3 regions of the Streptomyces sp. CA-135486 genome follow, and region 2 is predicted to be linked to each of the others. Evidence: riboswitches for the same ligand, from Rfam matches in the RefSeq annotation. Region 2 holds a riboswitch; each other region holds the start of a gene.

Region 1 (10,150 bases), on a different contig from region 2:
AGCTCTGGGCGCCCTCACCCGTACCGACCTGGGTGGTTCTGCTGGAGGCCGCGACCGAGGCCGACCGGGACGCCCTTGAGCAGCTCGCGTCGGACGCCGGTTTCGCCGCCGAGGACTGGTCCTCGTCGGTGCGGCTGCTGTGCCGGGCCTGTTCCGAGAGCCGGATGCCGAGCGCCGAGGGCGAGGGCGAGCACCTCGACCCGCACGACCACAGCGAGCCGGGCCACCCGGGCCCGCTGGGCCACCGCACCGAGGGCGATCTGTGGTCGCCGGAGCGCGAGTGCGGCATCGCGGCGCCCGCACCTCTGGTGCGCGGGCTGCTCGACGGCTGGGTCGCCGACAGCCCGGACTCCCGTGAGTGGCGGGATCTCGAGGAAGTCTGCTGACCCCTGCCCGTAGGCTGTACGGACACAGAGTGACCGGACACCGGGCATACATCGGGCAGTGAGAAGGGCGTACGGCTGACATGGCGTCGCAGCAGGAGACGGACCAGCAGGTCAACGATGGTTTCGTCGTGGACACAGAGGACTGCGAGGAGCGTGAGCTGGCGTACCGCGAGCGCGGCACGTCCCGCCCGATCACGGTCGTCGGCAATCCGGTGCTCCACAAGGAGTGCAAGGACGTCACCGAGTTCGACGACAAGCTCGCCGCTCTCATCGACGACATGTTCGCCAGCCAGCGGACGGCGGAGGGCGTGGGCCTGGCCGCCAACCAGATCGGCGTGGACCTGAAGGTCTTCGTCTACGACTGCATGGACGACGAGGGCGTACGGCACGTCGGCGTCGTCTGCAACCCGGTACTGGAGGACCTGCCGGCCGAGCGCCGCGTCCTCGACGAGTCCAATGAGGGCTGCCTCTCCGTCCCGACGGCCTACGCCCCGCTGGCCCGCCCCGACCATGCGGTGGTGCGCGGGCAGGACGCCGGGGGCAACCCGATCAAGGTGCGCGGCACGGGGTACTTCGCCCGCTGCCTGCAGCACGAGACGGACCACCTGTACGGCTACCTGTACATCGACCGGCTCTCCAAGCGGGACCGCAAGGACGCGCTGCGGCAGATGGAAGAGGGCACGCCGCGGTACGAGACCGTTCCGAACGACTGATCCGGCCGCACCGGCCTCAGACGGTCAGGCGACGCCGCGCACCGGGCCCCGGAAGGTCCGGCGGTAGGCGTTCGGCGTGGTGCCGAGCGTACGGAGAAAGTGGTGGCGCAGCCCCGCCGCGTTGCCGAAGCCGGCGCGGCCCGCGATCGCGTCAACCGTCTCGTCCGTCGTCTCCAGCAACTCCTGTGACAGCAGCACCCGTTGGCGCAGCAGCCAGCGGTAGGGAGTGGTGCCCGTCTCCTGCTGGAAGCGGCGGGCGAAGGTGCGCGGCGACATATGGGCCCGGGCGGCGAGCTGCTCGACGGTACTCTCACGGTCCAGATGCCGCTGCATCCAGGACAGGACGTCGCCGACCGTGTCACAGCGGGTGCGTGGCAGCGGGCGCTGGATGTACTGCGCCTGGCCGCCGTCGCGGTGCGGCGGCACGACCATCCTGCGGGCGATCTGGTTGGCGACCTCGGGGCCGTGTTCCTGGCGTACGACATGGAGGCTGGCGTCGATCGCCGAGGCGGTCCCGGCCGAGGTGATCACCGGGCCCTCGTCGACGTACAGCACATCGGGGTCCACAAGCGCCCTCGGAAAGCGCTGGGCCAGTTCCTGGGCGTGCCGCCAGTGGGTGGTGCAGCGGCGGCCGTCGAGCAGTCCGGCGGCGCCGAGGACGAAGGCGCCGGTGCAGACACTGAGCACCCGGGCGCCGCGGTCGACCGCGCGGCGCAGCGCGTCGAGCAGCTCTTCGGAATAGCCGCGGGTCGGGTACGAGCCGGCGGCGGGGACGGCGATGAGATCGGCTTCCTCGAGCCGTTCGAGGCCGTACGGAGTGCTGATGGTGAACCCGGCGTGGGTGGGCAGGACGGGGCCCTCCGCGGAGACCGCCGCGAAGTCGTAGACGGGCAGGCCGTCGTCGCTGCGGTCGTAACCGAAGACCTCACTGATCACGCCGAGTTCGAAGGGATGCACGCCGTCGAGGAGGACGGCGGCCACGTTTTTCAGCATGGAACCATTGTGGCAGTAATTCGATGGTTCATGACAGTCCTGCCACTGACTTCTTTGGCGCGCGAGGACGACAGTGGACCGCATGAACACATTCATGGAGTACCTCTTCGTCATCGCCATCTTCGGGCTCGTCACCCTTCCCGCACTGGTGTGGTACGCCAGGGAGTGCGCCATCGACCGCCGGCTGCGTGAGGCGGAGCTGGGCCGGGCCGACCTGCGTCGGGCCAGGGCGCGCCAGGCCGAACGGCGCCGGGGCCAGCTGCGGCGCGCCGAGCTCCCTGACGCCGAGCTCCCTGATGCCGAGCTCCCTGACGCCGAGCTCCCTGATGCCGAGCTCCCTGACGCCGAGCTCCGTCAGGCCGAACCTCGTCAGACCGAGCTCCCTCAGGCCGAGCTCCGTGAGGCTGCGCCGTGCAGGGCGGCATAGCGGTCCGCGGACGCGGTGGGCATACGAAACGGCCGGGCGGAAGCTGTACGCATCCGCCCGGCCGTTCGTTTCCCGGCGCTCCCCCGTCCCCCCGGCGGGAGAGTGTCCGGGCGTCTAGAAGTCGTCGTCGAAGCCGACCGAGCCCTCGACCGCCACCTGATAGGCGGACGGACGGCGCTCGAAGAAGTTCGTCAGCTCCTGCACGCCCTGCAGCTCCATGAAGGAGAACGGATTCTCCGAGCCGTACACCGGGGCGAAGCCCAGACGGGTCAGCCGCTGGTCGGCGACGCACTGCAGATACTCGCGCATCGACTCGGTGTTCATGCCCGGCAGACCGTCGCCGCACAGATCGCGGCCGAACTGCAGCTCCGCCTCGACGGCCTCCTTCAGCATGTCGGTGACCTGCTGCCGGAGCTGGTCGTCGAAGAGCTCCGGCTCCTCCTTGCGGACCGTGTCCACGACCTCGAATGCGAAGTTCATGTGCATCGTCTCGTCGCGGAACACCCAGTTGGTGCCGGTGGCCAGACCGTGCAGCAGACCGCGGGAGCGGAACCAGTAGACGTAGGCGAACGCGCCGTAGAAGAACAGGCCCTCGATGCACGCAGCGAAGCAGATCAGGTTCAGCAGGAAGCGACGGCGGTCAGCCTTCGACTCCAGCCGGTCGATCTTCTCGACCGAGTCCATCCACTTGAAGCAGAACTGGGCCTTCTCGCGGATGGAGGGGATCTCCTCGACCGCGTCGAAGGCGGCCGCGCGGTCGTCCGGGTCCGGCAGATAGGTGTCGAGCAGCGTCAGATAGAACTGGACGTGCACCGCCTCCTCGAAGAGCTGACGGCTCAGATAGAGCCGCGCCTCGGGGGAGTTGATGTGCTTGTAGAGCGTCAGCACCAGATTGTTGGAGACGATCGAGTCGCCCGTCGCGAAGAACGCGACCAGCCGGCCGATCATGTGCTGCTCGCCGGGCGAGAGCTTGGCGAGGTCGGCCACGTCGGAGTGGAGATCGACCTCCTCCACGGTCCAGGTGTTCTTGATCGCGTCGCGGTAGCGCTCGTAGAAGTCCGGGTAGCGCATCGGACGGAGCGTCAGCTCGAAGCCCGGGTCCAGCAGGTTCTTTTCGGTCGAGCTCATTACTGGCAGGCCTCGCAGGACTCGGGGTTTTCCAGGGAGCAGGCGATCGCGTCCGCGTCGGGCGCGGAGGCCTGCTGCACTGGGATGGGGGCGGCGGCCGCCGCGGTGCCGGAAGCCGCGCGGGCGATCCGTGTCGCCGGACGGGAGCGCAGGTAGTACGTCGTCTTCAGGCCCTGCTTCCAGGCGTACGCGTACATCGAGCTGAGCTTCCCGATGGTCGGCGTCTCCAGGAACAGGTTCAGCGACTGCGACTGGTCCAGGAAGGGGGTGCGGGCGGCGGCCATGTCGATCAGGCCGCGCTGGGGGATCTCCCACGCCGTGCGGTACAGCGCGCGAACGTCGGCCGGGATCCAGTTGAAGCCCTGCACCGAGCCGCTGGAGTCGCGCAGCGCCTCCCGGGTCTGCGCGTCCCACACGCCGAGCTTCTTCAGCTCCTCCACCAGATAGGCGTTGACCTGGAGGAACTCACCGCTCAGCGTCTCGCGCTTGAAGAGGTTGGAGACCTGCGGCTCGATGCACTCGTACACGCCCGCGATCGAGGCGATGGTGGCGGTCGGAGCGATGGCGAGGAGGAGGGAGTTGCGCATGCCGCTCTTCGCCACCCGGGCGCGCAGGGCGTCCCAGCGCTCCGGCCAGTTGAGCTCGACGTCGTAGTGATCGGGGTGGAGTACGCCACGGGCCGCGCGGGTCTCGGACCAGGCGGGCAGCGGGCCGTTGCGCTCGGCGAGCTCGCAGGACGACTCGTACGCCGCGAGCATGATCCGCTCGGCGATCTTCGTGGAGAGCGCCTTCGCCTCGGGCGAGTCGAAGGGGAGGCGGAGCTTGAAGAAGACGTCCTGGAGGCCCATCGCGCCCAGGCCCACCGGCCGCCACCTGGCGTTGGAGCGCCCGGCCTGCTCGGTCGGGTAGAAGTTGATGTCGACGACCCGGTCGAGGAAGGTCACGGCGGTACGGACGGTCTCGTCGAGGCGCTCCCAGTCGATGCCGTCGCCCGCGACGAACGAACCCAGGTTGACCGAGCCGAGGTTGCAGACGGCCGTCTCGCCGTCGTCGGTGACCTCGAGGATCTCGGTGCACAGGTTCGACGAGTGGACGACCCGGCCGGGCTGGGCGTTCTGGTTGGCCGTGCGGTTGGAGGCGTCCTTGAAGGTCATCCAGCCCTGGCCGGTCTGGGCGAGCGTCCGCATCATCCGGCCGTAGAGGTCACGGGCCGGCATGGACTTCTGCGCGAGACCGGCGGCCTCCGCCTTGCGGTACGCCGCGTCGAACTCGTCGCCCCACAGGTCTACCAGCTCCGGCACATCCGCGGGCGAGAACAGCGACCAGTCGGCGTCGGCCTCGACGCGGCGCATGAACTCGTCCGGGATCCAGTGCGCGAGGTTCAGATTGTGCGTACGCCGGGCGTCCTCACCGGTGTTGTCACGCAGCTCCAGGAACTCCTCGATGTCGGAGTGCCAGGTCTCCAGGTAGACGGCGGCGGCGCCCTTGCGCCTGCCGCCCTGGTTCACCGCGGCGACCGAGGCGTCCAGGGTCTTGAGGAACGGGACGATGCCGTTGGAGTGGCCGTTGGTACCCCGGATCAGCGAACCGCGGGAGCGGATACGGGAGTAGGAGAGGCCGATGCCGCCCGCGTGCTTCGAAAGACGGGCCACCTGGTGGTAGCGGTCGTAGATCGAGTCGAGCTCGTCCAGCGGCGAGTCCAGCAGATAGCAGGAGGACATCTGCGGGTGACGGGTACCGGAGTTGAAGAGCGTGGGCGAGGAGGGGAGGTAGTCGAGGCGGCTCATCAGGCCGTACAGCGCGGCGACCTCGTCCAGGGCGCGTACCGAATCGTCCTCGGCGAGGCCGCAGGCGACGCGCAGCATGAAGTGCTGCGGGGTCTCGATCACCTGACGGGTGATCGGGTGCCGGAGCAGATAGCGGCTGTAGAGGGTACGCAGTCCGAAGTAGCCGAAGCGGTCGTCGGCGGCCTGGTCGATGAGCGCGTCCAGCCGGGCGGCGTGCAGCGTCACGAAATCGGCGGTGCGGTCCGCGATCAGGCCCTCGCGGTGGCCGACCGCGACCGATGCGAAGAAGGAGACCGCGCCCTGGCCGGCGGCCTCGTCCGCGATGTGACGGGTCAGCAGGCGGGCGGCGAGCCGGGAGTAGGCCGGGTCCTCGGAGATCAGCCCCGCGGCGGCGTCGGTGGCGAGGCTCCGCAACTCGGCCGCGTCCGACGCGGCGTTGCGGCCCCGCAGCGCGGCGGCGGCGACACGTCCCGGGTCGGTGTCCGGCAGATCGGCGGTGAGATCGGCCAGGGTCCGCAGAAGCTCGGTACCCGGGCCGTCGGCAGCCTGCTCTGCGATGCCTGAAGCCGGATCGGCTGGCGCGATGGTCACGTGGTGCTCTCCCTCGCTCGGCTCTGGGCCGACGGGGGAGGGGGCGGGCCGCGGAGGCGTACGTACCCGGAAAGGCAGCACACCGCACGGCGTCCACCGACCCAACCGCGAGGCCCGGACGTCTCGGCACCCGGTTCGGTCGAGCCGGATGCGCCGTCGGCAGGTCTTCGGACTGATGGGGTGCGACAAAGCACACCACAGCACACCGTTGCGGGACAGTTCCGGATTCGCACCGGATTCCCCTGCGGCGACAGCGAGCATGAGCATACATGTGGGGGCGGGGAGTTGCCGCACCCACCACATGTTGTGTCGGGGCGGCTACAGCTCCAACGCGTACGTCAGCAGGGTTATCCCGAGAATCGGCTCCCAGTCCCGCTCGGGTGTCCGGACGAAGCCGAGTCGCTCGTAGATCCGGTGGGCCGCGAGCATGCTGCGTTGCGTCGACAACACGAGCCGCCTGCACCCCGCGACGCCCCGGGCGCGCTCGACGCACGCCCGCACAAGGGCCTCGCCGGCACCCCGCCCACGGGCGTGTTCCGCGACGGCGAGCATCCGGAACTCGGCCTCGTCGTCCTGGGCGACATCGGCCCACGCCCCGCCGCCCGAGACAAAGGTCACGCCACCGAGCAGGCGGCCGCGACCGTCGACGGCGACGAGCACCTCGGCCTCGGCGGCCCGCCGCGCCACATCCCGCAGCACAGGCAGATACGAATCGTCCTCGCCGAAGTCCAGCAGCCCGTCGCCCAGATACGCCTGGGCGACGATCTCGCCCAGTTCGGTGTACTCCTTCGGCCGCACTGCCCTGATGGCGATGTCCATGGGCGCAGTGTGGACCGGATCAACCGCTCACGCCCACCTCATTGTTGGGGGCGCCGTCGCCGGCCGGGGGCAGGTCGCCGCGTTCCACGGGCGTCTGTCCGCCGATGTCCTCGGCCGGGGGCAGCACCTCGTCCAGCTCACGGTCGTCGGCGAGATGGGCCGCCTCGGCGGCCTTGCGCAGCACATCGCGCTCCACCTGAGTGCCGGCGCTGATCTGGATCCGCAGACCGTTCTCCGTACGGACGTACTCATGGCCGCTGTCCGAGGTGCGGTACCAACCTTTACCGTCCTTCGCGCAGGGTAGGCCGACGGGGCCGTCCGCGCCCGTGGCCGAACCCATGGGGATTGCGGCGCAGTTCGCGTCGTCCACCGTGCCCCGGTCGACGGCGAGAGTGATCTGCCCGCCGGTCTTGGAGACATATGTGGCCGAGAAGCCGTCGCCGCCGAGGACACCCACGGACTGCCGCGCCAGCTCGAAGCCGTCGGACCGGGTCACATACACATGCTCGGGCAGGGTCTGCAGCGCGCGGGCGCGCGCCTCGAGCGCGGACCTCTCGGGCACCGGACCGCTGTTGCTCCCCGTGCCGTCGCCGCCCCGCGAGCCGCTGTTGGCCGCCACCTCCGAACCGCAGCCGGCAAGGGCGAGGGGCAGCAGCAGAAGCAGCGACAAGCTCGAACCACGTCTCATACGCGCATTCTTTCGCAGGAACGACGAGGGCCGCCGCGCTTTCCCGTGGGAAGCGCGACGGCCCTCGACCGGTGAGGCGGCTCGGTGACGGCTCAGTGCGTCGCCGTGCCCGCCGTCGCCGGCGGCAGTTCCACCTGGACGCCCGGGTCGCCGGCGTCCGCCGTGAAGTCCGACGGGGACGTCTCGTCCACACCCTCCGGAGCCTTCGCCGCCCGCAGCACAAACGTCAGGACCACCGTCACCGCCACGTTCAGCACGAACGCGGTGAGGCCGATGTAGCCGATCTCCCCGATGCCCGGGATCTCCGCCGACGAGCCGCCGAAGTGCTTCTGGGTCGGGCTTGCGACTCCGTACGCGGCCGCCGTGCCGTAGATCATGCCGACCGCCCAGCCCGCCAGCAGCGCCCACCGGTGGAACCAGCGGGTGAACAGGCCGCCCACCAGTGAGGGGAAGGTCTGCAGGATCCAGATGCCGCCCAGGAGCTGGAAGTTGATGGCCACGGTCTTGTCCATCGTCAGGACGAAGACCAGCGCGCCCACCTTCACCAGGAGCGACACCAGCTTGGAGACCTTGGTCTCCTGCGCCGGAGTGGCGTCCGGTTTGATGAAGTCCTTGTAGATGTTGCGGGTGAACAGATTCGCCGCCGCGATCGACATGATCGCCGCCGGTACCAGCGCGCCGATGCCGATCGCCGCGAAGGCGACACCCGCGAACCAGTCCGGGAACATGTTCTCGAACAGCTGCGGGATCGCCAGCTGCCCGTTCTTCACGTTCACACCCGCCGCGATCGCCATGAAGCCGAGCAGCGCCAGCAGCCCCAGCATCAGCGAGTACAGCGGCAGGATCGTCGTGTTGCGCCGGATGACCTCACGGCTGCGGGACGAGAGCGTCGCCGTGATCGAGTGCGGATACATGAAGAGCGCGAGCGCCGAGCCGAGCGCGAGCGTGGCGTAACCCCACTGGCCCGCCTCGCCCGGCGCCAACGCGCCACGTGGCTTCTCGGTCACCGGGTTGATCTGCGCGAACGCATCCCCCGCCTTTGTGAAGATCTCGTCGAAGCCGCCCAGCTTGATCGGGATGTAGATGATCGCCACCGCGATGACGATGTAGATCAGGGTGTCCTTGACGAACGCGATCAGCGCCGGTGCCCGCAGGCCGGAGGAGTACGTGTACGCCGCCAGCACGCCGAAGGCGATCAGCAACGGCAGGTCCTTCACGAACCAGTTCGTGGTCTCGCCGCCGCCGATGCCCATCACGTCGAGCACCGCCTGGATGCCGACCAGCTGGAGGGCGATGTAGGGCATCGTCGCGAGGATGCCGGTGACCGCGACCGCCAGCGACAGGCTCTTCGAGCCCCACCGCCCGCGGACGAAGTCCGAGGTGGTGACGTAACCGTGCTTGTGCGACACCGACCACAGCCGCGGCAGGAAGGTGAAGATCAGCGGATAGACGAGAATCGTGTACGGCACGGCGAAGAAGCCCGCCGCGCCCGCCGTGTAGATCGCCGCGGGCACGGCCACGAAGGTGTACGCCGTGTACAGGTCGCCGCCGAGCAGGAACCAGGTGACCCAGGTGCCGAACGACCGGCCGCCGAGGCCCCATTCGTCGAGGCTGTCGGCCTCGGCCCGGCGCCAGCGCGCGGCCAGGAAGCCCATGACCGTGACGGCCAGGAAGAAGAAGATGAAGACGGCGAGCGCGACGCCGTTCACGCCGTCCTTCACTTCGACGCACCCCCCTTGTGGGCGCGCTGGTCGCGCTGCCACAGCTTGTAAGCGACCATGGTGAGCACGGTGGAGATCAGCACCCAGAGCATCTGGTACCAGTAGAAGAACGGAATGCCGATGAACTTCGGTTCGATCTTCGCGTAGGAGCCGACCCAGAGCATCGCCACAAAGGGCGCGAAGAGGCAGAGGGCGACGACCACGCGCACTGGCGTGATCAAGGCTCGTTTCTCATCGGTCACTTCGGACATACAGCGACTCCGTCCCCTCACCTGTCACCAGTTGTAATGGGCAGGAAATCTAAGCGAGGGTTTCGCGTACCGTCACCCCCCGTCGGTATATCGGTACGGCAACGAATCGGCGGTAACGAGGGTTCGTGGGTGTGCAGAGCGCACCGGAGGTCCTCCCGTCGCATGCGATGACTGGAGGACCGTAGAGCAGTAGGGCGACCCGCGCCACACCACGCGCACGCTCAGTCCTTCGGGCGCTGAAGCCCGGCCGGCCGCCGTGTCAGTCCTTCGGCCGCTGAAGCCTCGCCACGAACTTGTACCGGTCGCCGCGGTACACCGAGCGCACCCACTCCACCGGCTCGCCCTGTGCGTCCAGTGAGTGGCGCGAGAGCATCAGCATCGGCAGGCCCACGTCCGTACCCAGCAGACCCGCCTCGCGCGGAGTGGCCAGCGAGGTCTCGATCGTCTCCTCGGCCTCGGCCAGATGGACGTCGTACACCTCCGCCAGCGCGGTGTACAGCGAGGTGTACTTGACCAGCGACCGCCGCAGCGCCGGGAAGCGCTTCGCCGACAGATGCGTCGTCTCGATCGCCATCGGCTCGCCGCTCGCGAGCCGCAGCCGCTCGATCCGCAGGACCCGCCCGCCCGCCGAGATGTCGAGCAGCCC
Region 2 (10,150 bases):
GCCGTGTCCTCGTCCGCGTGCGCGCGCACATAGTTGGCCTCGGCGGGCTCGTCGAGCTCGGCCACCGCCCGTACGGCGTCGTCGAGCAGGCCCACCACATGCGGGAAGGCGTCCCGGAAGAAGCCGGAGATGCGGACCGTGACGTCGATGCGCGGCCGCCCCAGCTCCTGTGCCGGCACGATCTCGAAGCCCGTCACGCGGCGGGACGCGTCGTCCCAGACCGGGCGGCAGCCGAGCAGCGCCAGGATCTCGGCGATGTCGTCGCCCTGGGTGCGCATCGCGGAGGTGCCCCACACCGTCAGACCCACGGACTTCGGATACGCGCCCGTGTCCGCCAGATACCGCGCCACCAGCGAGTCGGCGAGCGCCTGGCCGACCTCCCACGACAGCCGGGAGGGGATGGCCTTCGGGTCGACGGAGTAGAAGTTGCGCCCGGTCGGCAGAACGTTGACCAGGCCGCGGGTCGGCGAGCCCGAAGGGCCGGCCGGGACGTAGCCGCCGTCCAGTGCCCGCAGGATGTTGCCGATCTCGTCGGTCGTACGGGCCAGCCGCGGCACCACCTCGCGGCAGGCGAACTCCAGCACCGCGACGGCGTCGGGGAGTTCGCTGCCCACGACCTCACGTACGAGGGAAGGCACCGCGGCCGCGTCCCAGTCGCGCTCCTCCATGCCCAGGGCGAGCCGCCGGCACAGCTGCTCGAGCAGATCGATCGCATCGGCGGCGGTCCGGGCCGGACCCTCGACCAGCGCGGTCAGCTCGGTCGGCACCTTCGCCGCGGCGCCCGGCTCGCCCAGCAGGTCCTTCTCCGTAAGACCGAAGTACTCGGCGAGCGAGGCCCTGAGCCCCGGCAGCGCATGGGCCTGGCCGCCCCACACCTGCGAGGCGCGCAGCACGGCGAGCACGAGATTGACCCGCGCCTCCGCCTGCGGACCGCCGCCGAGGATGTGCAGACCGTCCCTGATCTGGACGTCCTTGATCTCGCAGAGATAGCCGTCGATGTGCATCACGAACTCGTCGAAGTCGCCGTCGTCCGGCTGTTCGTCGACATGCAGATCGTGATGGAGCTCCGCGGCCTTCACGAGCGTCCAGATCTGCGCCCGTACGGCCGGGGCCTTCCCCGGGTCGAGATCGCTGACCAGCGCGTACTCGTCGAGCAGCTGCTCCAGCTTGGCCAGATCGCCGTAGGTGTCCGCGCGCGCCATCGGCGGCACCAGATGGTCCACGATCGTGGCGTGGCCGCGGCGCTTGGCCTGGGTGCCCTCGCCCGGGTCGTTGACGATGAACGGGTAGATCAAAGGCAGTTCGCCGAGCACCGCGTCCGGTCCGCAGCCCGCCGACAGGCCAAGGCCCTTGCCCGGCAGCCACTCCATGGTGCCGTGCTTGCCCATGTGGACGATCGCGTCCGCGCCGAAGCCGCCCTCCGATGCCGCGGTCTCCAGCCAGCGGTAGGCCGCCATGTAGTGGTGCGAGGGCGGCATGTCGGGGTCGTGGTAGATCGCGATCGGGTTCTCACCGAAGCCGCGCGGCGGCTGGATCATCACCACGACGTTCCCGAACCGGAGGGAAGCGAGCACGATGTCGTCGCCGTCGACATAGAGCGAGCCCGGGGGCTCGCCCCAGTGCTCCAGCATTCCCTCGCGCAGCTGCGGGTCCAGCGTGTCGAACCAGGCGCGGTAGTCGGCGAGCGGCACGCGCGCGGGGGCGGCGGCCAGCTGCTCCTCCGTCAGCCACTCGACGTCGTGGCCACCGGCGCTGATGAGCCGGTGGATCAGTTCGTCGCCGCCTGCGGGGTGGCCGTCGACGCCGTATCCGGCATCGCGCAGGGCGTCCAGGACCCGTACCGCGGACGCGGGCGTGTCGAGGCCCACGGCGTTTCCGACCCGCGAATGCTTCGTCGGATAGGCCGTGAAGACCAGCGCGAGCCGCTTCCGAGCGTTCGGCTTGTGCTTCAACTCCGCGTGACGTACGGCGATTCCGGCGACGCGCCCGGCCCGCTCCGGGTCCGCGACATACACCGGTACGTCATCGGGACCCTGCTCCTTGAAGGAGAACGGGACCGTGATCAGCCGTCCGTCGAACTCCGGGATCGCGACCTGCATCGCCGCGTCCATGGGGGAGAGGGCCGCGTCCGATGCCTCCCACACGGCGCGCGAGGAGGTGAGGCAGAGCCCCTGCAGGACGGGCACGTTCAGTTCGGCGAGCGCCCCGATGTCCCATGCCTCGTCGTCCCCGCCGGCGCTCGCGTCGCTCGCGCGCGTGCCGCCCGCCGCCAGCACGGTGGCGATCAGCGCGTCGGCCCTGCCGAGCAGCTCGTACAGCCCGGCGTCGGCGCCGCGCAGCGAACCGCAGTACACGGGAAGGGCATTGGCCCCCCGCTCCTCGATCCGGTCGCACAGCACATCGATGAAGGCCGTGTTCCCGGACAGCTCGTGCGCCCGGTAGAAGAGAACGCCGACGGTCGGGCGGCCCTCCGTGAGCGGGCGCCTGCCATGGACGCCGTACTCGGGCATCTTCTGCGGCTCGGCGAAGCCCACCCCGGTGAGCAGCACGGTGTCCGACAGGAAGCGGGCCAGCTCGACGAGGTTCCCGGGACCGCCCTCGACGAGATACCGCAGGGCCTCCGCCACCACACCGGCGGGCACGGACGACTCGGCCATCAACTCGGCGTCCGGCACAGCCTCACCGCCGAGCAGCACCGTCGGAATCCGGGCCGCCTTGAGCGCGGCGAGCCCGTCCTCCCAGGCTCGCTTCCCGCCCAGCAGCCTGACGACGGCGATGTCACAGCCCTCGATGAGCGCGGGCAGTTCACCGGCGACGTCGACCCGGGTCGGGTTGCCGATCCGGTACGCCGCGCCGGAGGCGCGGGCCGCCAGCAGGTCGGTGTCGGCGGTGGACAACAACAGCACGGTGCTCATGGCGCTCCCGGTGGAAGGAAAGGCAGTTCCGGCGGAGCGCCCGACTCGATCAGCCGCAGCAGCGCGTCCGTGTCCGCGTGTTCTTCGATCAGGTCGCCCAGGCGGTCCAGCTGCTCCTCGCGCAGCGCGCCGAAGCTGGTGTCCGGGGCAGGTACGAAGCGCCGGCCGGCTGCCGCCGCCACCTCGCGCAGAAAGGCGCGCCTGAAGCCGTCGCTCTCCAGCGACCCGTGCCAGTGCGTGCCCCACACCGAGCCGACCCGGCAGCCGTCCAGGAAGGTCTCCCCGCCGAGCACTTCGGCGACCCCGTGATGGATCTCGTAGCCCTCGACCCGCTCGCCGAGCGCCTTGCCCACGGGCCGCGCGAGGGTCTTGTCCTTCGCGAACCGCACCCGTACGGGCAGCAGCCCGAGTCCGTCGACGGTGCCCGCCCGCGACTCGATCTCGTCGTCGATCCGCTCGCCCAGCGCCTGGAAGCCGCCGCAGATGCCGAGCACCGGCCGCCCCTCGGCGGCCCGCCGCAGCAGAGCGTCGGCAAGCCCCCGCTCGCGCAGCCAGGCAAGGGCCTTCACCGTGCCGCGGGTGCCCGGCACGATGACCAGGTCGGCGTCGACGAGCTCCTCTGCCCGGTCCACGAAGCGCACGACGACGCCCGGTTCGGCGGCCAGCGCGTCCACGTCCGTGAAGTTGGACATCAGCGGCACCGCGCACACGGCGACCCGCAGCACGTCCTCGCCGACCGGCGGCGCGACGGCCGACTCCCGTACCGCACCGCGCAGTGAGACCCTCAGCCCGTCCTCCTCGTCGATGCCGAGGCCGTGGGCGAAGGGCAGCACGCCGTATGTGTGCCGCCCGGTCAGCCCGTGCAGCATCTCAAGGCCCGGCTCGAGCAGTGTCACGTCGCCCCGGAACTTATTGACCAGATATCCCGCGATCAGCTCCTGGTCCGCCGCGCTGAGCAGCGCTGTCGTACCGAAGAAGGACGCGAAGACACCGCCGCGGTCGATGTCCCCGACCACGAGCACCGGCAGCCGCGCGGCCCGTGCGATGCCCATGTTCACGATGTCCGTACGCCGCAGATTGATCTCGGCCGGACTGCCCGCCCCCTCGCAGATCACGGCGTCATACGTGCCCCGCAGTTCCTCCAGGCACTCCAGAACGGTCGAAAGCAGGGCTTCCTGCCGCCCCCCGTGGTAGCCGCGTGCGCTGAGCTCTCCGACGGGTCTGCCCATCAGCACGACCTGGCTGGACCGGTCGCTGCCGGGCTTGAGCAGCACGGGGTTCATCAGCGCGCTGGGCTCCACGCGGGCGGCCTGCGCCTGCATGGCCTGGGCACGTCCGATCTCGGCGCCCTCGCGCGTCACGAAGGAGTTGAGGGACATGTTCTGCCCTTTGAAGGGCGCGACCTTCACTCCCTGCCGTACGAGCCATCGGCAGATCCCGGCGGTGACGACGCTCTTGCCGGCGTCGGAGGTGGTGCCCGCGACGAGCAGCCCGCCGCCGGTGCGGCCGGTACCGGTCATGTCCGCCCCTTTCCCGCGCGCCGCGCGCGCAGTACCTGCCCCGTCACGCGGCCCGCCGCGCAGGCCGCCAGTGTCAGCCAGCCGATACGGCGCGAAAGCCGTACGGCACGCTCGACGTCACCGAACTCCACCGGGCGACCGTTGCCGTTCAGTACGGGCCGGTGCTCGACCCGGCCGCCGTACGAGAGCGTCCCGCCCAGCCGTACGCCCAGAGCGCCCGCGAACGAGGCTTCCACGGGCCCCGCATTGGGGCTCGGATGTTTCTTCGCGTCGGCGCGCCACGCCCGTACGGCTCCCCTCGCATCCGGGCCGGTGAGTACCGCGAGTCCCGCGGTGAGGCGGGCCCCCGGCCACCCGGCCACATCGTCGAGGCGTGCCGAAGCCCAGCCGAATCGCCGGTACTTGGCCGATTTGTGCCCCACCATCGCGTCGAGGGTGTTCACCGCGCGGAACGCGACGAGTCCCGGCACACCGGCCAGCGCCCCCCAGACCAGCGCGCCCACCACCGCGTCGGAGGTGTTCTCGGCGACGGACTCGACGACGGCACGCGCGATCTGCTGCTCGTCCAGGGCCTGCGGGTCGCGCCCGCACAGATGGGGCAGCCGCTCCCGGGCCGCCTCGATGTCCCCGGCCGCGAGCGCGCCGCCGATGGCCCGCGCCTCGCGGCCCAGCGAAGTGCCGCCGACCACCGCCCAGGTGGCGGCGGCGGTCAGCGCGAGGGATGCGGCGGGGCGGCTGCGTACCCCGCGTGCGAGGAACCCGGCGGCCGCGGCAGCGCCTCCGGCGCACACGGTGGTGTGCAGCGCGCCCCAGCCGCGGTGGTCACGCCACAACAGACGCTCGACGGCGCCCGCGGCGCGGCCGAACGCGGCGACCGGATGCCCCCGGCGAGGATCGCCGAGCAGCAGGTCGCCGACGAGGCCGGCGGTGGCGCCGTATACGAATTGCCGGTCGGCACGCATGGGTTCAGGCCGGCGCTTCGCCTGGAAGAACCCTCGTACTCACAGCAGGAGATGAACCGCACCCGGGCATGGCGATATGTCCTCACTCAGGGTGTCCGCGCCCTGGTTCGACGAGACCGGCGGCGAGAGTTCCTGGCTTCCGGGTGACTGCTCCCGGTGACAGTGGCGGGACCGCGCCGGATTCGCACCGGCTTCCTCTGCTGCCGCCGTAGTTGGCTCCGGCAGTCCACCACGGCCCTGCGAGGGCCGTCAACTCACCCTTGACCTGCGACGGGACAGTGTGCGAAGGCCCACACCGACACCATGTGCGGACCGTCGGAAAACGCAGTGAGGGCGGGACATCCGTCCCGCCCTCACCGCATCTGCCCTGGCTGTGCTCAGGTGATGATCAGATAGATCCCGTACGACACGGCCGCCGCGCACAGCGCGAAGCACGCATACGCCGCCGTGCGGGCCAGGACCGCGGAGCCACCCTGCGCCGCCGCAGACTCCTGCTTGGTCAGGCCCACGACGCCCAGGGTGAACAGGCCCACCAGGGCGACGGTGGCCACGAGGCTCACGCCGAAGACGGAGCCGAGAGCTGCCCAGTCGATTTTCATACTGATCTGTCCTTACACCGCGGCCGGGCGGGTCGCCGGCTCGGAGCCCGCGGCGGGCGCCGGAGCCTGGATGGTCGTCTTGATGTCCTGCGCGGGGGTGCCGGCCGGCGGCGGGGTGACGGCCGCGATGGCGGCGGTCACCACGCCCGCGGGCTCGGCGTCGCCGTCCACGTCATTGACGTTGGTGTGGTCGATCACCTGGCGGCGGGAGACGAACCAGATCGCGACGCAGGCGCCGATCAGGAAGGCCGCGACCGCCGCGACACCCCAGTCGCCCTGCTTGGCCACGAACTCCGAACCGGCCGCGACCAGGGCCGCGGCCGGCAGGGTCAGACCCCACGCGACGAACATCCGGGTGGCGGTGGACCAGCGGACCACGCCGCCCTTGCGGCCCAGGCCCGCGCCCATCACGGCGCCGGAGCAGGAGTGCGTGGTGGACAGCGAGAAGCCGAGGTTGGAGGAGGCGAGGATGACGCTGGCCGCGCTGGTCTGGGCGGCGAAGCCCTGCTGCGGCTGGAGGTCGGTGAGGCCCTTGCCCAGGGTGCGGATGATCCGCCAGCCGCCGAGGTAGGTGCCCAGCGCAATCGCGCTGCCGGCCGAGACGATGACCCACAGCGGGGGGTTGGAGCCGGGGGAGAGCACACCGCCGGCGACGAGCGCCAGCGTGATGATGCCCATGGTCTTCTGCGCGTCGTTGGTGCCGTGGGCCAGCGAGACGAGGCCCGCCGAGGCGATGGAACCGGCGCGGTAGCCCTTCGCGGTGGCCTTGGCGTCGGCGTTCTGGCCGATCTTGTACGTCAGCCGGGAGGCGAGGAAGGCCGCGATGCCGGCCACCAGCGGGGCGGCGATTGCGGGGATCAGGACTTTGGTGACGACGGTGCCGCCGTTGACGCCGCTGACGCCGACCGAGGCGATGGTGGCGCCGACCAGTCCGCCCATCAGGGCGTGCGAGGAGCTGGACGGCAGGCCGATCAGCCAGGTCATCAGGTTCCAGAGGATGGCGCCGACGAGCGCCGCGAAGATCACCTCCGGTGAGATGCCTTCCTCGGTGACGATGCCGCTGGAGATTGTCTTGGCGACCTCGATGGACAGGAACGCGCCGACGAGGTTGAGCGCGGCGGACATGGCCACCGCGGTCTTGGGCTTCAGTGCGCCGGTCGAGATGGTGGTCGCCATCGCGTTGGCGGTGTCGTGGAAACCGTTCGTGAAATCGAACACGAGCGCTGTCACGATCACGATCGCGAGCAGCAAGGTGATGTGTTCCATTTACCCAGGCAATCGTTCGACGTCATTGGCCTGTTGAACGTAGGTAATCTGAGTGAACGGAAGATGAACTGAGACGGGCTTCGCGGTGTCCGCAAGTGAGGATTCTTCGCTCCGTCAGCCCTGTCGGGCCGGTATCAAAGGGCTGGTGCCGCGAATAGCTGGTTTTGTGGCGATACGCGTGATCTCCGTCACGGTCCGTCCAGGCCCTGGACCCCCGCCTGACAGGATCACCGCATGAGCGATGAGGTGCGGCAGGACGCGATCGAACGGGCATGGCTGGATCTCGTCGCCACGGCCCGCAGGACAGCGGCGGAAGGCCTGGTGGTGGGCACATCGGGCAATGTCTCGGTACGGGTCGGCAGACTCGTCCTGGTCACCCCGACCGGGGTCCCCTACGATCGGCTCACCCGCCAGGACGCCATCGCCGTCGATCTCGACGGCAACCAGCTCCTCGGCGACCTCGCGCCCACCAGCGAGCTGCCGCTGCATCTGGAGGTCTACCGCAACACCGGCGCCGGCGCCGTCGTCCACACCCACGCCGTGCATGCCACCGCCGTCTCCACCCTCGTCCCCGAGCTCCCACCCATCCACTACATGACCGCGGCACTCGGCGGCCCCGTCCGCGTCGCCCCGTACGCACTGTTCGGGACCGAGGAGCTCGCCGAGAACATGCTGCGCGCCCTGGCGGAGCGCACCGCCTGCCTTCTGCAGAACCACGGCACCGTCGCGTACGGCGACCGTCTCGACCAGGCCTACGACCGCACCGCCCAGCTGGAGTGGATGTGCCGTCTCTGGCTGACCGCGTCGGCGCTGCCCGGCCACGCGCCCAGCCTCCTCTCCGGCTCCCAGCTGAGCGAAGCCGCCGAGAAGCTCCGGAGCTACGGCCAGCCGGACTGACACCCGCGGCTGCCGTCCACTGGCAGCCCGGCGCGCGGATGCCGACACTGGACGGGTGCGCCCGGCAACAGCGACGGCAGTGGCCGTCACCACCCTGATCGGACTCGGCGCGACCGCGGTCGCAGCCGGCCGCTACGCCAGCGACGCCGCGCTCAAGCTGCCGCAAGGACGCCCACTGCCCGGCGACCCCGGGCTCACCGTGCACGCCACGGCCGCGGGCCAGGTCACCCTGACCCGCAGCCTCGCCGCACAGCGCCCCGGCAGATACGGACTCGACGGCGAGGGCATCCATGCCGTCGTCGGACCCGTGCTCGACGCGGTGCCGCACCCCGTCGACACCGTCGTACGCCGCCTGGAGCGGGTCAGTCTCGGCAGCCTGGAGCCGGGCAGCCGGGTGCGGCTCACCCCGCAGGTGCACACGGGCGATCCGTCGAGCGCGTTCGGTATCTATCACAGCGATGTGAACATACCGGGCGAACTGGGCGCACTGCCCGCCTGGTTCGTGCCCGGACACCGCGACACCTGGGTGATCGCCGTGCACGGCCTGGGCACCACACGGGAACACCCCCTGAATCTCCTGCCGTTCCTGCACACCCGTCACTTCCCGGTACTCGGCCTCGGCTACCGCGGAGACCCGGGCGCACCCAAGCCCGCCGACGGGCTCGGGCACCTCGGCGACTCCGAATGGCGCGACCTGGACGCCGCGATCCGCTTCGCCGTCCGCTTCGGCGCCGAAAAGGTCATCCTGCACGGCTGGTCCACCGGTGCCTCGATGGCTCTGCACGCCGCGGTCAACTCCGGGCTGCGCGACCGGATCAGCGGACTCGTCCTCGACTCACCGGTCCTCGACTGGGAAGCCACCCTGCGCGCTCTGGCCGCCGCCCGCCGGACCCCGGCGTTCCTGCTGCCGCTCGCCGTCAGGGCGGCCAAGGGCAGGACCGGCCTGCACGGTGACCGGCTGCAGGAAGCCGCCGACCACAAGGCGATGCGCGTGCCGACCCTCATCTTCCACGGCCCGGACGACACCCTCGCCCCCTGGCAGCCGTCCCGCGAACTGGCCGCCCGCCGACCAGACCTGGTCAGCCTCCACACCGTCAAGGACGCCCCGCACGCAGCCATGTGGAACGCCGACCCGGACCGCTACGAAGAAGCCCTCCGCCGCTTCCTCACCCCCTTGATGTAGCCCTGAGGCCTGTCTTGCGGATCTTGCCGGCCAGGTTCCGTTTGGGCTTTCGGGCCGTCAGCGGGAAGACTGCTCCCCGTGACGTCCCGAAAGCCTGATGAGCAATTGGCGCGCAACACCAGACTTCGTCTTGTCCGCCCGCGATCCCTGGCCACCGCACGGCGGGCCGTGACGACCCGGCGCACCCGGCCGGCCCCCCGGCCGCCCGAAGGCACCCCCGCCCCCTCCGAGCTGGCCCGCCAGGCGCGGACAGTGCTGGCCGACGCCGTACGGATCGCCCGCTGGGCCGCCGTCGAGAGGGACCCCAGCACCGCCCAGCTCACCGAACGGACCCAGGAACGGGCGGCCGCCGCACTGGAGTTGACCCCGCTCCAGGTGCGCGCGGGCTGGGACCGGGCCCGCCTCGCCGGCCTGGTCGAGCTGCACGGTGACACCGCCCGCCCCGGCTGGCGGCTGCGCGCCTGGGACCGCGACGACATGGCCGTACTGCGCGGCTGGGTGGCCCTCTTCGACGCCTGGTCGCTGGCCCACCCGGCGCCCGGCGACGTCGCGCCCACCGCGGTCGCCGAGGTCGTCGAGGCCGTCCCCCAGGTGCTCTCCCTGCTCCAGCTCTCGGCCGGCCCCGTGCTCGTGCCGGTCCTGCTCGACCTGCTCCAGCAGCGCGTCGCCGAACTGCGCGAGGAGCGCTGCGAAGTCCCCTACGGCCCGCAGCCGGACACCCAGCCCGGTGCCGACCCGGGTGCTGACGTACCCGTCTCGCTCCTCCTCGGCTGGGCGCTGCAGGGCCTGTCCTCCGTCGGCGCGCTGA
Region 3 (10,150 bases), 650 kb from region 2:
CGGCGCTGTGACGTGCCCAGAGTGCGGGGCATACGACGCCGACATGGCAACGCCGGGCGATCGGAGCAGCGGTGCTCCGGCAGCCGACCCGGCGCTGCTGGATGCCCCCGTCATCACGGGACCGGACTCCTTCGAGTCCCCGGCCCCTCCCTGGCCCCCCGCTCCTCCAGCCGATGTGCCCGCGGCGCGGCGTCGCCGTCCGCCGCGACTGAAGAAGTACGGCGGTCGGACGCTTGCCGCGGCCACCTTCGCCATACTCGGCGGCCTCGCCGCCACATCGCTGCTGCCCGAGCAGTCCGCCGGCCTCCCACGAACAGCGCCGAGCCCGGAACAGGCATCCCCCGACGAGCCCCATGTCCCCGTCACCGAATCACCCAGGGCCTCACGTACACCGGAACGTCCGACCACGCACCCGGCCAGAGGAAGCGTCCGGGACCGGAACAGCGGTCCGACTCGGCGCCCTCGCGCGACGGCCACTCACCGGGAACCACCGGCTTCCCAAACTCCCCCAGCCCCCACCGGTCCACCCGTGAAAGCCAGCCCGACGCCCCGCCCCTCCAGTGGCGGCCCCAGTCACTCGGCCTCGCCGACGGCGCCCCCTTCCGCCAGTCCTACCGGCAGCGTCAGCACCTCGCCCACGAGCAGTCCCGCGCCGAGCGCCACGGGTGTGCCATTGACCGATGCACTTGGGGAAGCGACGGAGCTGTTGCTGCCGGACCGCCGTCACTCGCGCCTTCGCCGATGAGCCGGATGCTCGACGGGGCGGCTCACACACGCGAATGCGCCCGGCCTCAACCCCGTCGAGGAAGTCTGGTCCCCGTTACGGCGCAGGACCTTCTCGAACAGCACGCACTGCGCCGTTATTGAGGTAGTTGCTTGAGACGCGGAAAGAGCCGTGCGCCGGAAGTAATCGATTGTTCGATGAAACCCGCCACTCAAGCCTGAGCTGTTCGATTGTGTTGATCGACGGGCCCATGGCAGCCTTCACGCAAAGCACTGGGGGGCAGACTTGGCTACGAACATAAGCTCGAACATAATTGTGGACGCATTCAACTCACTCGGCTGGGATACGTCAATCGCCGAGCGCGGTGTCGCCGGCTATTCGACGCTCTCGAGCTGGCGTGCATCGCAGACCGCGCAAGTGGCCGCTGCCGGGGCAGCGGCCATGGCCGTACCCGGCGCACATCTGATCGCTCTCACCGCAGACGTGGGATTCCTCTTGCACAAGATGTCCACGTGCGCATGGGGAATCGGATTCAAGCTCGGGGCCTCGGTCGAGGGGGAGGACGACTTGGCGGTCATCCTTGGCCTGTGGTCCGGAGCTCTGGAGCGGAATGCGCTCAGCGTGGGTTCTGCCACTGCCGGAGCGTCGGCGGGCTGGATTGTCTTCAATGCCGCCTATCCGACCTACGGTGCTGCCGTGATGGCCAAGGTGTTGGCCAGCGGCGCAGGATCCGGAGTCGCTGCAGTCGGCACAAAGATCGCCGGAAAGAAAAGCGGCAAGGCCATGGCGAAGCTGAGCAAGCCATTCCTGCAGAAGATCGCACAGAAAGTATCGGTGAAGTTCTCGGCCCTCCTTGGTTCAAAGGCGGCTACGGGCGCAGTCCCCATCCTCGGCGCACTCGCTGGTGCCGGAATGAACTCCTACTTCATTATGAAGTTCGCCGACGCTGCGGAGATCTACTACAAGGAAAAGATCGCTGCCGGAGGGTGAGAAGCCGGTATCGCGACATCCTTGGAGCTCCTTGGAGCCGATGGATGACCGGCAGTCCTCGGACCTGTACTGGTGGCGCGAGGGGTTCTCTGCTGTGACACGGCTGTGGCCGGGGCGGACACCATGTGTGTTCGCCCCGGCCACTGCTGTCTCAGGAGGTCGCGGTGGGCACGTCGCCCCTGACCTCTCGTGCTGCTGCCACCAGGTTCTCCAGCGACGCCCGTACCTCGGGCCAGCCGCGGGTCTTCAGGCCGCAGTCCGGGTTGACCCAGAGCCGCTTTGCGGGGATGGCTTCAAGTCCCTTGCGGAGCAGGGCGGCCGCCTCGTCCGGGCTGGGGATCCGTGGGGAGTGGATGTCGTAGACCCCGGGGCCGACCTCGCGGGGATAGCGGGAGGCGGCGAGTTCCCCGGCGACTTGCATGTGGGAGCGGGCGGCTTCCAGGCTGATGACGTCGGCGTCGAGGTCGTCGATGGCCGTCAGGATGTCGCCGAATTCGGCGTAGCACATGTGGGTGTGGATCTGGGTGTCCGGCCGGACGCCACCGGTAGTGAGGCGGAATGCCTCGGTCGCCCAGGTGAGGTAGTCCGTGTGGCCGGCGGTGCGCAGGGGCAGCGTTTCGCGCAAGGCGGGCTCGTCGACCTGGATGACTGACGTTCCGGCTGCCTCCAGATCGTTCACTTCGTCGCGCAGCGCGAGGGCGACTTGGCGTGCGGTGTCGCCGAGAGGCTGGTCGTCGCGGACGAAGGACCAGGCGAGCATGGTGACCGGGCCGGTGAGCATGCCCTTGACCGGGCGGTTGGTGAGCGACTGGGCGTACGTCGTCCAGCGCATGGTCATCGGCTCGGGGCGGGAGATGTCCCCGGCCAGGATCGGCGGGCGGACATAGCGGGTTCCGTAGGACTGGACCCAGCCGTGCTGAGTGGCCAGATAGCCGGTGAGTTGTTCGGCGAAGTACTGGACCATGTCGTTGCGTTCGGGCTCGCCGTGCACCAGGACGTCGAGGCCGGCGTTCTCCTGGAAGGAGAGAACGTCGCGGATCTCGTCCTTGATCCGCTCCTCGTAGGCGGCGGTGTCGATCCGCCCCGCACGCAGGTCGGCGCGGGCCAGGCGCAATTGGGTGGTCTGCGGGAAGGAGCCGATGGTGGTCGTCGGCAGCAGCGGCAGCCCGAGGTGGGCGCGCTGGGCCGCTGTCCGTTCGGGGTACGGCTGGGAGCGGTGGCCGTCGGCGTCGGTGACGGCGGCAGCCCTGGCACGGACCGCAGGATCGTGGGTGATCGCCGAGCCGGCCCGGGATGCCAGATTGGCGCGGTTGGCGGCGAGTTCGGCCGCGATGGCGCCGGTGCCCTGGGCGAGACCCCGGGCCAGGGTGGCGATCTCGGTGGTCTTCTGGCGGGCGAAGGCGAGCCAGCGGGCGATCTGCGGATCGATGTCGCGCTCGGCCGCTGTGTCCAGCGGGACGTGCAGCAGGGAGCAGGAGGCGGCGACGTCGACCCGGTCGGCGAGGCCGAGGAGGGTACCCAGGGTGGACAGCGAGGCCGCCAGGTCGTTGATCCAGACGTTGCGGCCGTCGACGACGCCGGCGACCAGGCGCTTGCCGGGCAGTCCGCCGACGGCTGCGAGGTCGTCGAGGTTGGCGGCGGCGGGCCCGGTGAAGTCGAGGGCGAGACCATCGACCGGGGACTTGGCCAGAACGGGCAGTGCCTCGCCGAGCCGGTCGAAGTAGGAGGCGACCAGCAGCTTGGGCCGGTCGGTGAGCGCGCCGAGGTCGCGGTAGGCGCGGGAGGCGGCGTTCAGCTCGGCCTGGGTGCGGTCCTGGACCAGCGCCGGTTCATCCAGTTGCACCCACTCGGCGCCGGCGGCACGGAGGTCGGTGAGCACCTGGGCGTACACGGGCAGCAGCCGGTCGAGCAGGGTGAGTGGGACGAAGTCCGCGGCGACGCCGGGGGCGGGCTTGGCCAGCAGGAGGTAGGTGAGCGGGCCGACCAGGACCGGGCGTGCGGTGTGGCCGAGCGCGAGGGCTTCCTTGAGTTCAGCGGTCTGCTTGGACGAGTCGGCGGCGAAGACGGTGTCGGGGCCGAGTTCGGGGACGAGGTAGTGATAGTTGGTGTCGAACCACTTGGTCATCTCCAGCGGCGCCGCGTCCTGGGTGCCGCGAGCCATCGCGAAGTAGCCGTCGAGGGTGTCCGTCTCCACGGCGGCGCGGTGCCGGGAGGGGATCGCGCCGACCATGACGCTGGTGTCCAGGACGTGGTCGTAGTAGGAGAAGTCTCCGGTCGGGACCTCGTGGATGCCGGCGTCGGCCAGCCGGCGACAGTTGGCGGCGCGCAGTCGGGAGGCGGTCTGCTGGAGTTCGGCGGCGCTGACGCGCCCCTTCCAGTAGCCCTCGATGGCCTTCTTCAGTTCCCGGCCCTGGCCCTGGCGGGGGTAGCCGTGCACGGTGGCCCGTGCTTCTGCGGCTGTGGACTTGCTGGTCACGAAACTCTCCTTCGCGAGCTCTTTGTCAAGCGGCCCGGGACGGGTCGAAGACGCGAAGGGGATGGCAGACCGGGCGAGTCACGTGCTGTGTTGTCGCGCGTGACCGCCTGATATGTACGCCGACCCGCCCTCGAGGTCACCGGCACTCCGCGCACGAACGGTCGCGCGCGGGCAACGGGCAGGTCTTCGGACTCGCGGGCACATCTGCCAGGGGCAGACACCTACTGGCCGTCGCTTCCCAGACCCGGCCGGGTCCAGTGCGTATGACGGCGGTCGTTCCCGCTCACCGCTGCGGGGCAGTCCCGGATTTCCACCGGGTTCCCTCTTACGACGCTTCCCGTCCGGCGGACGGGGAGCGAACAAGTTGCCCGTCCACACTATGCGCTGTGCGGAGTCGCGGACACTGCCGTTCACGATCCGGACCCCTGAATTGAGCCACGGACTGCCAGGGGTATTTGGACACGCACTGAACGGCCGGCGGGCCGGCGGCGGCCGTGCGGGGACTGGGCCGGCATGGGCCTTCCGGATATGCCGCTGATGAGAGAAGGGTGAAGGAGATGTGAAACGGCCCGGCCGGAGGGGCTCATGCGCATTCAGGTACTCGGGCCGGTCTGCGTCTGGCGGGACGGCGGCCAGGACCGGGCGCGCCGGCTGATGGTTCGGCCAGGCGGACCATGCCGCACTGCCCGTACCACGCCACACGCCCACCGGGAGGGAAGAACCCATGAATGCAGGGATCAACAAGAGAATGGCTGCGGCGGTCGCGGTGGCATCCGCCATGGCGGCACTCGTTGTGGGAGCCCCGAGCAACGGCTGGGCCGAGGCCCAGGCCGACAGCCTGCGGGCGTTCGGGATCTCGAGTGACGGCACGTTAATGGCCACGTTCACCACCGACAGACCCCAGGTGCTCGACTGGGTCAGGACCGTCACCGGGCTCAGTGGCGACACCGCCCTGATCGGGATCGACTTCCGCGTGCAGAACGGCCTCATGTACGGCGTCGGCAACCAAGGCGGCATCTACACGATCAAGACCCCGCCGACGACCACGGACGTGGTGGTCACCAAGGTCTCCCAGCTCCGTGTTCCGCTGTACGGCACGAACTTCGGGGTCGACTTCAATCCCGCAGCCGACCGGCTGCGGGTGATCAGCGACAACGGCCAGAACCTGCGCCACAACCTCGCCGACGGCACCACGACCGAGGACACCACACTGACCACCCCGCCGGCGACCGGGCCGGCCAGGGGCGTCACCGCCGCTGCCTACACGAACAACGACTTGAACGCGGAGACCGCGACCACGCTGTTCGACATCAACACGGCCACGGACCAGGTCGTCATCCAGTCACCGGCCAACAACGGCCTGCTGGCCCCGACCGGAGCGCTCGGCGTGGACGCCGGCCCCAATGCGGGCTTTGACATCTTCAGCGACCTGACCTACGGCAAGACGACCTCGGTGTCGGCTTTCGCCACTCTCACTTCGGCAAGTGGCTCTGCGACGCTCTACAGCGTCAATCTGTTCACCGGGGCCACGGTCGGCGTGGGGCAGTTCCCGCTGCCCATCACCGACATAGCCATCGCACTCGACACGGACTGACACGGGTGTGGTTGCTTCCGGCGACACGCTCGGGCGCAACAGCCAAAAGCTCAAGGCGTCCGGCGTGCCCGCCGGTTCAGGCGAGGGATCCGGTCGAAGACCGCGGCGAGCCTGGCGGCCTGGTCGAAGTGGGTCGCCGGGCGGGAGCGGTCGCCGTCGAGATGGGTGAGGGTTTCCATGCCGAGGTAGAACGCCACGGCCGCGCTCGCCAGTACGGATACGCGCACGACGGACGCGAGTGGTTTGCCGCGCAGCAGCGCGGTCATCAGTTCCTCGGCCAGCTCCTCCCAGTTCCGGGTTTCGAGGGCCAGCTGGGCGGCAAGCCTCGACCCGGGCCTGGCGCCGGCGTACAGCTCCTGAACGGCGGCGACGTGCCCGGTCTCGGTGTCCTCGTCGTAGAGCTCGCGGAGCCGTGCGACCGCGTGCGCGGCCCGGTCGGTCCCGGACAACTCGGCGCGATAGCGCCGCATCCGGGACGCACTGGTCCGTGCCAGCGCCGCCACCAGCAGATCGTCCAGGTCCGAGAAGTGGTAGTAGATCACCCCGGGCGCGAAGCCGCCGGTCTGGGCGATCGCCCGCGCGGTGGTACCTCCGTAGCCGTTGCGCACCAGGCAGGCGAGGGCGGCGTCGAGGACGCGGTCACGAGTGTCAGACAACGCGCACCGGCCGGACCCCATGGGCCGCGAAGTGGCCTTCGAGCCGGCGCGCGAGCTCCGGCAGGTGATGGCTGGGTACGCGCGGGTAGAGATGGTGCTCCAAGTGGTACGTGAGCTCCAGGAAGACGGACGGTCAAGTACACGACGGGCAAGGACTACAACAGCGACGCCATGTTCCTGTTCCGTACCGTCGACGGAGAGTTCGTCTCGGGCAGTACACGGAAGCGGTCTCGTGAGCCGGACGCATCGACGGAGGTGGGGCGGATGCGCCCCCGGTGGGCGGGAGCGTCGGGTCCTCACAGCGCCGGGAAGACAGCGGCGAAGAAAAGCCACAGCAGTACCGCCCAGAACAAGGCCGCGGTGAGCGAAACCAGGAGAGAGCTGCGCCACTTCAGCACCAGGAAAGGGAACATCACCAGGGCGGCCCAGTGCCCGGCGACGTCGATGAACACCCGGGCCGCCTCGGCCAGCGTCCTTGCCCGGCCCTGCGCGAGATAGCCGATCAGGCGTTGGGAGGTGAAGCCGTAGAGGCCGAAGACGATGGGGAAGAACCAGAACGGCGTGATGTCGACGAGCACGCTCTCCGACAGATCGTCGAACATCACGAGGTAGATGACCGCCACGGCCGTCAGGCCACCCAGCAGGGCGATCAGGTAGAGGAATTTGAGCGCCGCCGCCTCCGGCGGACCCGCCGACGGGACCACCGGGGAGGCGTACGGCACGTCCGGCCGCGGCACGCGGACGACCTGGTGGCAGTGCGGGCACCGCACGTCTGTGCCGCTCTGCCCAGACGGCACGGACATGAGGTGCCCGCACGAGGCGTGAAAATCGATCTGTCTCTCGTTCACAGGCGGTCTCCCCAGTAAAAATCACGCGACTGAAGCGGGTCAGCAGCGCGGACCTGGCACAGCCGGCGGACGGCCGACGCGTCCCGGACTACGAGGACGCGCCCGCCGGTGGCCCGGTTCCCGCGTCCCGTTGCGTGTTTCGCCCGCGATCTGGACGAGATCCGCATCCGCGACGTGTCCGCCTGTCACGGGCCGCCGCCGGCGTGGGCCGTGCCGGATGTGGCGAGAGCGAAGCGGACGCTGTCGAAACTTTCACTTGCTAAACGTTCAGCCAGTTTCTACTGTGAGCGCATGGACGACGCCACGACTGAGATGCCTGACGCACCCCATGGCCGCCTCCCAGGTGGCAGCCGCCTCCCCCGCATCGCGCCACTGCCGGAGGACCGCTGGGACGCGCGGGTGCGGCGGCTTCTGGCCACCGCACCACGGGACCCGGGAGGCCGGGTGCCCAACATCTTCACCACCTTGGCCCGTCACCCGGACCTCTATGCGCAGTTCATGCCGTTCGGCGGGCAGCTGCTCCGCAGCGGGCTGCTGCCGGGAAGGATCAGGGAGCTACTGATCCTGCGCACCGCGCACAACACCGGTGCCGCCTACGAGTGGGGACGCCATCTGCCGCTGGCCGAGGCCGCTGGGGTCTCGGCCGCGGACGTCCTGCACATCATCCAGGGCCCGGACGCCGTCGGGTGGACGGACCTCGAGAGGCATCTGCTCCGGGCCGCCGACGAACTGCACCGCGACGCACGGATTTCGACCGTGACCTGGGAAGCTCTCGCCTCCCACTACGAGGGGGCAGAGCTGATAGAGATCACCATGCTCATCGGCCAGTACCACATGCTGGCGTTCTTCCTGAACTCCGTCGGCGTGCAGCTGGAGCCGGGCTTCGACCGGGCCGGCACCGGGAAGGGGACGGGCACCGATGGATGAACAGCGGAGACCGGAGAAGGAGGCGCGCCGTCTGGCCGGCCGCAAGCTCCTGGTGATCGGCGCGGGCACCCGTCCGGACGGGGATCCGCAGGCACCCGTCGGCAACGGACGCGCGATATCCGTCCTTGCCGCCCGTGAAGGAGCGAGTGTGGCGTGCGCCGACATCGCACCCGAGGCGGCCTCGGCGACCGCCCGGCTCGTCGCCGCCGAGGGCTCCCCGGGAGTCGCCGTGGTGGCTGATGCCACCGACCCCGAACAGGCCGCCGCAATGGTCGCCGAGGCCGCCCGCGAGCTCGGCGGCCTGGACGCGCTCGTGGTCAACGCAGGCATCGGGCTCGGCGTTGGCCTGGCCGGCTCCTCGCCCGAGGAATGGGACCGCGTCCTCTCGCTCAATCTGCGCGCGCCCTTCCTGGCCGCGAAGTACGGCCTGCCGACGATGAGCGGCGGCGCGATCGTCTTCATCGGATCCGTTGCCGGACTGCGCGCCGCCACCGGCTCGCCCGCGTACGACAGTTCCAAGGCGGGTCTGATGGGTCTGACCCGGCACGTCGCCAAGGAAGGCGCTGCCCGGCGTATCCGCGCCAACGTGGTCGTACCCGGCCTGATCGACACCCCGATGGGCCGTCAGGCATCAGCCGCACGCACTTCCAGGACCGCGTCCTTCGCCCGGATCCCACTCGGCCGGCAGGGCACCGCGTGGGAGGTGGCGGAGGCGGTCACGTTCCTGCTCTCCGATCGCGCCTCCTACATCACGGGGCAGCAGCTGGTGGTGGACGGCGGCATGAGTGCGGTCTGACCTCGGTTCGGCAGCTGTCCGGCCGGTGCTCGGGCAGACTCTGCCGGTGCTCGGGCAGACTCCCGCAGACGACCCGGGCCGCCGAGGTCAGCCGGTCCTCCGGTCCGGAGTGAGTGCCAGCAGCACCATGTCGTGGGCCGCGCGGCCGATTTCCTCCAGGCGGGCGCGAGAGGAGTCCAGCTGGTACTGGAGCAGCACGCCGCGCGCCAGGCTCTCCAGAAGAAATGCCTGCGCGCGGGGGTCCAGGTCGGGGCGGATGGTGCCGTCGGCGATCCCCCGTCGGATGTCGTCCTCCACGCCGGTGCGGACCAAGTCGAGTTGGCCGCCCAAGGGCCCCTTGGCGGTGTCCCCCGGGCTGCCGACCGCCTCGACGAGCAGCACCAGCAGCGCGCGTGCCCGGACACTGGGGCCAGGCTCGGCCAGAGCCGAGAAATACTGCTCCAGCTTGGCCAGCACGGCCTCCAGCCCGGTCATCCGATGGTATCCGGGGAGTGCCCGGAGACGGTCGACAAAGACCTCGCGGATGTCGTTGATGACTGCCTCGACGAGCCCCGCCTTGGACTCGAAGTGGTAGCTGACCATGCCCCGGCTGACCCCGGCGCGATCACCGACCTTCTTCACCGTGAGGCCGCGGTAGCCCTCTTCGGCGAGGATCCCCAGTGCCGCGTCGATCAGTCTGCGCCGGGAGGCCTCCCGCTGGTCGTCGCGCATCGTCGGAGGGGGGCCGGTCGTTGTCGTGGGATCGGTCATCGCCCCAGCAGTATCCCATCCGGGACTGCCCACTGCTCGAAAGGTGACCTGTGGACGTCTTGCGCATCATCCTGGCTGTAGCCATCGGCCCGATATTTGTCTTCACCGGAGGGATCAAGATCTACGGCCTGCGCCGGTCCCTGCAATACCGTGACCACTTCGGCATGTCGCCCTCGCTGTGGCGGGCGATCGGTGTGCTGGAGGCCGCGGGGGGCTTGGGGCTGCTCGGGGGGCTGGCGGTCCGGCCGCTGGGTATCGCGGCCGGCGCGGGACTGTGCGCGTTGATGGTCGGCGCCGTGCTGACGCACCTGCGGGCCAGGGATCCGATCGCTGTGGTGGCCTCTGCCTCGGGCGTTCTGTTGCTCGCTTCGACGTCCCTTGTGTGCGGC

Evidence for each region. Region 2 has a riboswitch for cobalamin ahead of ACQEVG_RS10420 (cobalamin biosynthesis protein). Riboswitches for the same ligand answer to the same signal wherever they lie in the genome.
Region 1: another riboswitch for cobalamin. It lies ahead of ACQEVG_RS25810 (ribonucleoside-diphosphate reductase subunit alpha); the one in region 2 lies ahead of ACQEVG_RS10420 (cobalamin biosynthesis protein).
Region 3: another riboswitch for cobalamin. It lies ahead of metE (5-methyltetrahydropteroyltriglutamate--homocysteine S-methyltransferase); the one in region 2 lies ahead of ACQEVG_RS10420 (cobalamin biosynthesis protein).

The regions. Positions count from the first base shown of each region.
Region 1 is NZ_JBNJMM010000002.1:1,395,987-1,406,136, forward strand. Features, by position in the region: gene ACQEVG_RS25785 (tetratricopeptide repeat protein) at 1-386, shown strand, start outside; gene def (peptide deformylase) at 467-1,099, shown strand; gene ACQEVG_RS25795 (GlxA family transcriptional regulator) at 1,124-2,092, opposite strand; gene ACQEVG_RS25800 (hypothetical protein) at 2,175-2,519, shown strand; gene ACQEVG_RS25805 (ribonucleotide-diphosphate reductase subunit beta) at 2,634-3,647, opposite strand; gene ACQEVG_RS25810 (ribonucleoside-diphosphate reductase subunit alpha) at 3,647-6,025, opposite strand; cobalamin riboswitch at 6,167-6,292, opposite strand; gene ACQEVG_RS25815 (GNAT family N-acetyltransferase) at 6,344-6,844, opposite strand; gene ACQEVG_RS25820 (hypothetical protein) at 6,864-7,532, opposite strand; gene mctP (monocarboxylate uptake permease MctP) at 7,625-9,253, opposite strand; gene ACQEVG_RS25830 (DUF3311 domain-containing protein) at 9,250-9,504, opposite strand; gene ACQEVG_RS25835 (GntR family transcriptional regulator) at 9,764-10,150, opposite strand, start outside.
Region 2 is NZ_JBNJMM010000001.1:2,297,504-2,307,653, forward strand. Features, by position in the region: gene cobN (cobaltochelatase subunit CobN) at 1-2,915, opposite strand, end outside; gene ACQEVG_RS10415 (cobyric acid synthase) at 2,912-4,435, opposite strand; gene ACQEVG_RS10420 (cobalamin biosynthesis protein) at 4,432-5,397, opposite strand; cobalamin riboswitch at 5,505-5,643, opposite strand; gene ACQEVG_RS10425 (hypothetical protein) at 5,775-5,996, opposite strand; gene ACQEVG_RS10430 (anion permease) at 6,009-7,262, opposite strand; gene ACQEVG_RS10435 (class II aldolase/adducin family protein) at 7,497-8,159, shown strand; gene ACQEVG_RS10440 (alpha/beta hydrolase) at 8,215-9,342, shown strand; gene ACQEVG_RS10445 (hypothetical protein) at 9,421-10,150, shown strand, end outside.
Region 3 is NZ_JBNJMM010000001.1:1,646,565-1,656,714, reverse strand. Features, by position in the region: gene ACQEVG_RS07415 (hypothetical protein) at 1,040-1,714, shown strand; gene metE (5-methyltetrahydropteroyltriglutamate--homocysteine S-methyltransferase) at 1,866-4,190, opposite strand; cobalamin riboswitch at 4,351-4,569, opposite strand; gene ACQEVG_RS07405 (DUF4394 domain-containing protein) at 4,915-5,784, shown strand; gene ACQEVG_RS07400 (TetR/AcrR family transcriptional regulator) at 5,835-6,440, opposite strand; gene ACQEVG_RS07395 (fatty acid desaturase) at 6,433-6,561, opposite strand; gene ACQEVG_RS07390 (hypothetical protein) at 6,737-7,177, opposite strand; gene ACQEVG_RS07385 (carboxymuconolactone decarboxylase family protein) at 7,580-8,215, shown strand; gene ACQEVG_RS07380 (SDR family NAD(P)-dependent oxidoreductase) at 8,208-9,011, shown strand; gene ACQEVG_RS07375 (TetR/AcrR family transcriptional regulator) at 9,099-9,722, opposite strand; gene ACQEVG_RS07370 (DoxX family protein) at 9,821-10,150, shown strand, end outside.